4 regions of the Pararhizobium qamdonense genome follow, and region 4 is predicted to be linked to each of the others. Evidence: predicted binding sites of a transcription regulator. Region 4 holds the regulator's gene; each other region holds the start of a gene.
The links. The regulator LexA, encoded in region 4, represses DNA repair genes until DNA is damaged. The targets are predictions, from matches to a motif close to TGTTCNNNNTGTGTTCNG.

Region 1: a site for LexA is predicted at 1,088-1,105, ahead of PYR65_RS04500 (ImuA family protein). Genes of this name have one in related genera too.
Region 2: a site for LexA is predicted at 1,690-1,707, ahead of PYR65_RS20910 (2'-5' RNA ligase family protein). Genes of this name have one in related genera too.
Region 3: a site for LexA is predicted at 1,337-1,354, ahead of PYR65_RS17770 (energy-coupling factor ABC transporter ATP-binding protein). Genes of this name have one in related genera too.

Annotation. Positions count from the first base shown of each region.
Region 1 covers NZ_CP119566.1:950,942-953,141, forward strand. The annotation lists gene PYR65_RS04495 (Gfo/Idh/MocA family protein) at 1-611, opposite strand, end outside; gene PYR65_RS04500 (ImuA family protein) at 1,160-1,924, shown strand; gene PYR65_RS04505 (Y-family DNA polymerase) at 1,839-2,200, shown strand, end outside.
Region 2 covers NZ_CP119566.1:4,280,888-4,283,087, forward strand. The annotation lists gene PYR65_RS20905 (M14 family zinc carboxypeptidase) at 1-824, opposite strand, end outside; gene PYR65_RS20910 (2'-5' RNA ligase family protein) at 992-1,483, opposite strand; gene PYR65_RS20915 (methylated-DNA--[protein]-cysteine S-methyltransferase) at 1,859-2,200, shown strand, end outside.
Region 3 covers NZ_CP119566.1:3,613,358-3,615,557, forward strand. The annotation lists gene PYR65_RS17765 (winged helix-turn-helix domain-containing protein) at 129-1,319, opposite strand; gene PYR65_RS17770 (energy-coupling factor ABC transporter ATP-binding protein) at 1,433-2,113, shown strand; gene PYR65_RS17775 (energy-coupling factor transporter transmembrane component T family protein) at 2,107-2,200, shown strand, end outside.
Region 4 covers NZ_CP119566.1:2,675,202-2,677,401, reverse strand. The annotation lists tRNA gene PYR65_RS12900 (tRNA-Cys) at 169-242, opposite strand; gene lexA (transcriptional repressor LexA) at 494-1,207, opposite strand; gene PYR65_RS12890 (hypothetical protein) at 1,514-1,792, opposite strand; tRNA gene PYR65_RS12885 (tRNA-Asn) at 2,014-2,088, shown strand.

The DNA of each region.
Region 1 (2,200 bases), 1.7 Mb from region 4:
TGGATGCGGTAGGCGATCATCAGCCTTACGTTCTGCTCTTCGCAGACCTTCACCATTTCTCGTCCGTCGGCAGAGCTGACGGACATGGGCTTCTCACAGAGGACGTGCTTGCCAGCCTTCGCGGCCCGTTCCACGTATTCGCGGTGCATGCTGTTTGGCAGCACGACGTAGACGGCCTTGATGTCGGGATTGTCCTTTATGGCATCGAAGTCCTCGTAGTCGTAACAGGCTTCCGGCTTGATGCCGTACTGCTTGGCGACGGCGGATAGCTTTTCCGGGGTTCCGGACACGAGGGCGACCAGCTTAGACTTTTTTGTTTCGGCGAAAGCGGGAAGGATTTCCTCAAGGCTCAAACGGCCGAGCGCCACGACGGCGAAGCCGACGCGTTCCTCGGGTGGCATTGGGGCCGACGGATTGCCACTCGGCGTTTCTTCGGGGCCGCGCCATTCCGGGAACTTGACCTTCCCACCTTCGACAACTCCGGTGTCGACCTTGGTCGGCGCGGGATAGCTTTCAGCACTTGCTGGCGTTGTGGACAGAACCATCCCAGTCGCTCCAGCGGCTCCGAGCTTTAGAAGATTGCGTCTGTTGAATGCGATCGCGTCGTCCATGCCTGTCTCCTCGTGATGTCTCAGGATCGGAAAACCTTACCAGACTCGGTAAAGTTCCCGACGCGCTCCTGATCCGGTTGAGCGGTCCAGGGCGGACTTGATCGAGGTTTCTCTTGGCACCGCACAATTGCTTCGCATCTGTCCGTGCCGTCGGCGCACATCCGGTCGCAGTGGCCAACGACACCGCGGCGTACGCGAGATAACAGGGCGGAAGCCTTGAAGCGCCGGACCACTTCCTTGCGGTCGAGTTCGCCGTAGAGACGGCATGCCCGACATTCTACGACGACCAGGGTGCATTTAAGTGAGCGCAAAGTCGGGTTCGGGTTCATAGTTCTCCTAGTACTTCAAAAAAAAGATAATCGAGCCGGTCACTTAGCGGGATGCGTTAGAGTCCTGATTCATTTCGATTTTCCAGATACGGATAGCTACCGACGACCGAAATGGCGATTCCAGGCGCCTTGACTCTTCTCATTGAACGGAACAGAAAGAGAACGTCAACCACTTTTGGGAATGAATTCCTGCGAAACGCGAACCGAGGAGGTCCGTGAATGAGAACGCATGTCCGGCCTTCGGGCATCATAGACGAGCTTCGAGAGCAGATATCGAAGCTCGAGGGCGGGGCCGCGAGGAAAGCGGAAAGCCTGCCATTCGGTATTCCCGAGATCGACGGCAAGTTGCCAGGCGGCGGGCTGGCCTTCGGCGCGCTCCACGAGTTCGCGGGTGGCGGGTCCGGTACTGTCGACGGCGCGGCCGCGGCCCTGATGGTCGCCGGGATCGCCGCGCGGACCAAGGGCAAAATCCTCTGGTGTCTCAGCAGACCCGACCTGTTCGCCCCGGCAATATCGCAGGCGGGCCTCCATCCCGACCGCGTCATCTACGTGGAAGCCGACAAGGAAGAGGATGTCCTCGCCTCGTTCGAAGAGGGCCTCGCGTTTGGCGGCCTTGGCGCTGTCGTGGGCGAAATCGTCAGGCTGCCGATGGTCATGTCGCGACGGCTCCAACTGGCGGCCGAGAAGTCGGGAACTATGGGTCTCGCACTCAGGCGCTGGCGACGGCAGACGGAAGCGAACGACTACGGCCAACCGACCGCCTCGGTGACCAGATGGCGGATAAGTCAACTGCCATCGGAGGACCTTCCCGTTGCGGGCGTGGGGAGGCCGAGATGGCTGGCGGAGTTGATGAGATCGCGTGCGGGCGAGTGTGCAGAGTTTTGCGTTGGAGCTTGTGATGGCAAGGGTCGTCTCTCTTTATTTCCCCCGATGGCCTACGGACAGGATCAGGAAGGCAGGGTCCGATGGCACACCGCCTCCTGATAAGCCCATGGTCGTGATTTCAAGGTCGGGGTCCAAGAGGTCGGTGTGCGCCGCCGACGATGCCGCGCGCAAGCTCGGTCTCCGTGTCGGAATGCCTGCGAGCAAGGCCCAGGCACTGGTCGCAGACCTTGCCATGTACGATGCCGACCCCGTCGGCGATCTAGCGGCTCTGGACAAGCTGGCCCTCTGGATGCTCCGGCAATACAGCCCTGTCGTGGCTTTGGACGGTGTTGACGGGATCGTCCTCGATACGGAAGGCGCTGATCACCTGCAGGG
Region 2 (2,200 bases), 1.6 Mb from region 4:
CCGGCCTGCGGCGCGCGGATCATCTCGATATTGTCGAGCGGCGTTACCTTGCCGCGATAGGGCTCGATCGTTGCGGCCGCGCCGCCCACCGCGCCGCGCACCACCAGAAAGCGCCAGAGCCCTTCGGCATCCTTGCGGGCCATGTCCGGATAGACATCGCGCGTGCCACGAAGCTCGACGGTGACGGCCAGCCGGCCCGGCAGCCGCTTGGCCTTTTCGGCCGTTTCATGCTTCCAGGCATAGCCGACCGATTCCTCAAACGCGCTGCTTTCGCCATCGGCGAGAAACACGGCTTCCATGTCGAGCGCCGATGCCAGATCGGCGGCTTCCGGCCAGAAGGCCTCATCGACATAGGTATATTGCACGGATTCATCATCGCAATGCAGGTCGAGCATCAGATCGGCACTGAGCGCCATATGCAGCAACTGCCGCTTCAGCTGTTCCACCACCGGATAACGCTCGAGATCGTCGATCAGCGTTTCGCGCTCGGACAGCCCGATCAGCGGAAATTCGCGGTTGAAATTGGTGCGCGAGCCCAGATCGAACCGGCCCTGCAATTCGCCGAAATGCGATTGCGCCGTGCCGATCGGATTGGCCTGCGGAACGATGGTGATATCGCTGAAAATTTTCCCATCGGCATCGGCCTGCCGCAGCTTTTCGCATAGAAAATGCAGGAGAGCCGTGCCCGGAAGCTCATTGGCATGCAACGCTGCCTGGATATAGATTTTCGGCGCCTTGGCGTCGCTGCCCTTGAACCGGATGACCGGCAGCCGCCATTCGACACCCGGCGTATCGCCCTTGATGACGATTTCAGAAATATCCATGACCATCCTCCCTTTTATCGTTTCAAGGGCTTATGCGGCTTGCTGCAGGCGGGCGCAAGATGCCAAAATTTGCGGCTTGCTTTGTGCTGTGGATCGGCCCCGGCACACAGAAACAGACGCAACCGGCGCGCGGTGTCCGCACGCCGGTTGCTCCGGGCCCGATCCCGTCAATCCAGCAATGGCCAGCGATCGAGATATTCATATTCGCTATTGCCGATGACGCTGCGGATCAGCACGAATTCCCGCGCAATCCAGCGGACGGGTTCTGCAAGCAAGTGCTCGGGCACCGGCACGTCGTCATAGAGAACCGTCATGTGCGGCATGAAACGCGGATTGTAGGTGAAATTCAGGCCGACACCCCACATTTCCTTGGCAAGCTGCACATGCAGATCCATCATCTCTTCGCTGCGGATCGCATTGGCAAGGATGACAGCCCTGGCATTGGTGACGGACATGGCGCGATCGAAATTGACCTCGAAAGGGGCTGCCTTGACGGTGGCCATGGCTGCGGAGACGGCGAAGACGATATCATCGGGGAAATCCGGATATGTGCCGATGGCATTCAGCGAGACATGCATGCGCTCATACGGGCGTGGACTTTTCGACAGGCCGTAGCGCCGCGCAATCTCCCTGCCGGTCTCGACAGCTTGCAAAGCCACCTCCCGCTCCGGCACGAGGGCCAGGAACAGATTGCTCTTTCCATGATCATCAGCATATTTCTGCTGGGGCTGGACCGGCACCGTGCTGCCCGCCCGACCGCGTAAAAATGACTGCTGTTCAATGCGCAAAACCTCGGCTTTTCCAAGCATGGCAGACCTCATCTCTTTCTGGATGCCACCAGTATATTCGAGTCGGATATTTGATCAAGAACAAAACATGAACATTGTGAATTTATTCCCACGATCGTGAAATGGATGGGTTGGACGTTGCGTCAAATCGAGCCTGCCCCAGCCAAGCGGATACGGCGTTCGATCCACCCCTTCCGACGCAAGAATCGGGTGGCGGGATCGGTAAAACTGAGCGAAACTCGAACCATGATCACTGTTTCCAAAATCATCGCCTCGCCGGTCGGGGCACTGGAGCTGGTTACCCGCGGCGACGGGCTGGCTGCCATTTTGTGGGAGAACGACGCGCCCAACCGCGTCAGGCTTGGCGAACGCGTGGAAAGCGCCAACCATCCGATCCTGCTCGAAACCGAACGGCAGCTGGCGGAATATTTTGCGGGCGAGCGCACGGAATTCAGCATCCGGCTGGATCTCACCGGTACCGCATTCCAGAAGGCGGTCTGGCAGGCGCTGTTGACGATCCCGTTTGGCGAAACCCGGACCTATGCCGCCATTGCCCGGCAGATCGGGCACCCCAAAGCCTATCGCGCG
Region 3 (2,200 bases), 940 kb from region 4:
TTGGCGAGATCGGCCGCTGGCTCGTCAGCAGGCTGCCGGCAACGCGGTTTTTCTGGGGATTCGGCAGGTCATTTGGGAACAGATGCATACCAAATCGCCCCGTCATCCCTGTGACGGGCACAGCCACCCTAACCGCTCCACCCCTCCAGAAACACCACCTTTTCCACCCCGGCGAATTTCGCCAGCCGGTCGAGTTCTGCTTCCAGGCGCTCCATGCGGCCGGATGATGGGCGCACGCCCTTTTCCCACCAGAGCCGTTTGACGGTGAGCGTGCCGTTCTTGCGCTCCGCCTTCATGTCGATGCGGCCGACAATGCGGTCGCCTTCGAGCAGCGGGAAGACGTAATAGCCGTATTCGCGCTTGGGCTCGGGGACGAAGATTTCGATGCGGTAGTAGAAGCCGAACAGGCGTTCGGTGCGGTTGCGGTTGCGGATCAGCGGATCGAAGGGGGAGAGCACGCGCATGCGGGCGGGCGCTTCCGCAAGGCCGCCGAGATTGCCGGGGAAGCCGGCGAAGGCATAGGAAAGACGCGGTTTTTCGCCGTCGGCCGGCTCGATCATCACTTCCGTCAATTCGTCGCGGTGTTGCGCCACCCAGGCTTTCGCTTCTTCCGGCGAGATCAGGTCGAAGAAGGCGGCGATTTCGCCATGGGTGGCGAAACCCAGCCGTTCGAGCGCTGCCCGGCAGGCCCAGTCGAGGAAGGCGTCGTGGCTGACCTCGGGCTCATAGTGATGACCGGGAATGACGCGCTCGGCGAGATCGTAGATCTTCTGGAAATTCTGGCGGCCGGCGATGGCGAGCTTGCCGGTATGCCAGTAATATTCGAGCGCCGTCTTGTTGGGATGCCAGTTCCACCAGCCGCCCGATTTGTGATCGGCGACCTTGAGGTCGCGCGACATGGTGCGGCCGCCTTCGGCGATACGCTGGAACGTCTCCTCAAAGGTGCTGTCAAACCCTTCGCCATGCCATTTCAGCCAGCGCTCCTTCAGCACAGGCTCGCGCCTGGCAAACCGGTGCTTCCAGTAGCGGAAAAATTCCGACGGCAGGATGGAGGCATCATGCGTCCAGTGTTCGAACAGCGCGCCGTCCTTTTCCAGAAGCTCGGTCAGGTGCTCGCGCTTATAGGTCTGGTTGCGCGAAAACAGGATCTGGTGATGGGCCCGCTCGACGGTCGAGATGCTGTCCACCTGCACGAAGCCGATCTCATGGATGAGATCGAGCAATCCCTGCTTGCCGAGCGCCCGGTTGGGAGCTGCGGCCAGGCCTTGCTTGTTGAGGAAGATGCGCCGGGCATCACGGTTGGAAACGAGAATCGCCATATATCAATCTAGGCAAATGTTCACAGTTTGTTCAAGCCCCAACGGGAAGCCTCTTTCCATCGGCGAAGAAATCGTCCTATAGAGCCTCGACATTCGAACGCGGGGGACGCGGATTGGACATACGCTTTGCCAGCGTGTCCGTCAGTTTTGGCGGACGCACGGTTCTTCAGCCGCTGACGCTGTCGCTGAGCGAGCGGCGCATCGGTATTATCGGGCTGAATGGCTCGGGCAAGACCACGTTCGCACGGCTGATCAACGGACTGGTCAAGCCGTCCACCGGCACCGTGACCGTCAACGGTCTCGATACCGTCAACGATGCCAGCGCGACGCTGGCCGAGGCCGGTTTCATCTTCCAGAACCCGCAGCACCAGATCATCATGCCGATCGTGCACGAGGATATCGCCTTCGGCCTGAAGAACCGGGGCTTGAAAGCTGGCGAAATCGAAAGCCGGACCGCAGCCGTGCTCGACCGGTTCGGCATTGCGCACCTGGCGCGGCGGCGGGTGCACGAGCTTTCCGGCGGCGAGACGCAGCTGGTCGCGATTGCCAGCGTGCTGGTGACCGGCCCCGGCATCCTCATCCTCGACGAGCCGACCAACCAGCTGGACCTGAAAAACCGGCGTCTGGTGGAAGAGACCATTGCAAGGCTTGATGAGCACACCATCGTCATCAGCCACGACCTGCCGTTGATCGCGCAATTCGACCGCGTGCTTTTGTTCCACGACGGCCGGCTCATCGCCGATGGCCCGGCGGACGAGAGCATCCGCGCCTATCATGCGGTGGCCGCATGCTGAACGGGCTGAATGTCGAGGGCACGACGCCGCTGCACCGGATGTCCGTGCGGGCAAAGCTCGCCATTCTGCTTCTCTGCGGGCTGGCGC
Region 4 (2,200 bases):
CCTTTATCCCCTTGAATCCCGATGACCTTCGATTCGCATGTTGCATGGAGGCGCGGTCATCAGATTGAAACCCTTGAAAATTACGGGAAGTGCCTTGCAACATGGAGCGACAAGAAAATAAAGGGTGCCGTTGTCGGCACCCTGTATCATATTGAAATATGGAAAATTTGGAGGCCTCGCCCGGAATTGAACCGGGGTGCAAGGATTTGCAGTCCTCTGCGTCACCACTCCGCCACGAGGCCTCGTCAGCTCAAATCATCGAACTGTGGCGGCGGTTTAGAATGATCCCAAACAAATCGCAAGAGGATATTTCTGAAAAACGTCCGTGTTAATTTGCCAACGGACGTTCCCGAGCCAGTCTTCCACAGTCTGAAGCTGCGCACGTCCCTGCCCCATATCCTGGATCAGACCGTTGCGCACCTGCCATTTATGATCGGGCAATGCCAGCCGTTGGGATTGCCGCGTTTCCATCAAAAAACGATCGACGATGCAATCAATGATACCGGCGGATCAATCCGACCAGTTTCCCCTGAATCTTGACCCGGTCCGGCCCGAAGATGCGCGTCTCATACGCAGGATTGGCGGCTTCCAGCGCAATCGAAGCGCCCTTCCGGCGAAACCGCTTCAGCGTCGCTTCCTCGTCATCGACAAGCGCAACGATGATCTCGCCTGGGCTGGCGCTATTGGTATTGCGGATGATGACCGTGTCGCCATCCAGAATGCCGGCCTCGATCATCGAATCGCCGCGCACTTCAAGCGCATAGTGCTCGCCGGCACCGACCATTTCGAGAGGCACGGAAATATCATGAGTGTTATTCTGGATCGCGGAGATCGGCACGCCGGCCGCGATCCTGCCCATGACGGGAATGGAGACGGTGTCACTATTGGCTGCGGTCTTGACGGGTGCCGGAGGCGGCGCCGGCTGTGCGCCCAGGCTTCCCTGGATGACGCTGGGCGAAAAGCCGCGCTTGGGCTGCAGGCTGGTGGAATAGGCTTCCGGCAGCTTGATCACCTCAAGCGCTCTTGCCCGGTTGGGCAGGCGCCGGATGAAGCCGCGCTCTTCAAGTGCTGTAATCAACCGGTGGATGCCGGATTTCGACGCAAGGTCCAGTGCATCCTTCATTTCGTCAAAGGACGGCGGTACCCCCGATTCCTTCATTCTTTCGTGAATGAACAGAAGCAGTTCCTGTTGCTTGCGGGTCAGCATGAACGATCACTCCAGAATCGAGAAACAAATCAAGAACGAACACTATCTGTTCCATATGTGTTCCGCAAGTGCTTAAAATTCATTGAACGATTTCAAGGATGGAAGGCGATTTCGCAGGCCGGCTGTGGTGTGTCATGAGGCCGACTCGGTAAAATTGCGATCACGCGCATGCGTTTCGCGGATTGAGCGATTTTTTTGCGCGTGAGGTGCGCAACTGCAAATAGGAGTTGCCTGTCAAAAACGGTGCACTGACCGACGGAGGTCTCTCGCATCAAGCCGGTGCGCTTTGATCGTCAGCGCCTCGTCCTAGTTGGACGGCTGCCATTTGCGCGCCCACCAGACCGAAAGCTTACGCCGCCGGCGCCGCACGAAGGCGAGATCGTGGGACAGCACCAGCAAACCTAGAGGCACCATCCAGAACCCAAGGATAGGAAGGAATCCCAAAATGCCGCCAAAGATCAGAGCGACGCCGATGGTGATGCGCAACAAACGCGATTGCGGCAGCCGCATCCGCCATGAGCCGATAATCAGTTCATGGGTCCGGGCATCGATGCCGAATTTTTTCGTTTTTTGCGAGCCTGCCATTCATTTCACCTGTCTCAGAGTCAATTGCGCGCCCATCATAGCGCAATCCATTAGCGTCAAGGGGTTGGCTTGCGCACCATCTGGAAAGCGGTGCTCCCTTCAGATGGGAAGTTCTCCACAGTCTGACAAGATTGTGCGTTTTTTTTGAAAAACCGCTTGGCAAATCGGAAAAGCATTTGTATTAGCAGCCTCACTTCTGCAGCACACACCGCCGCAGATGATCCCTGGTAGCTCAGCGGTAGAGCATTCGACTGTTAATCGACAGGTCGCCGGTTCGAATCCGGCCCGGGGAGCCAAATTCATAAAGCCTTCGCAGCGATGCGAAGGCTTTTCGATTCAAGGCCAATCAGAAAGAGGTTTTGCCGCGTGGCGTGTCGGTTCAGGTTGGTCGGCGTACGGACGCCTCCC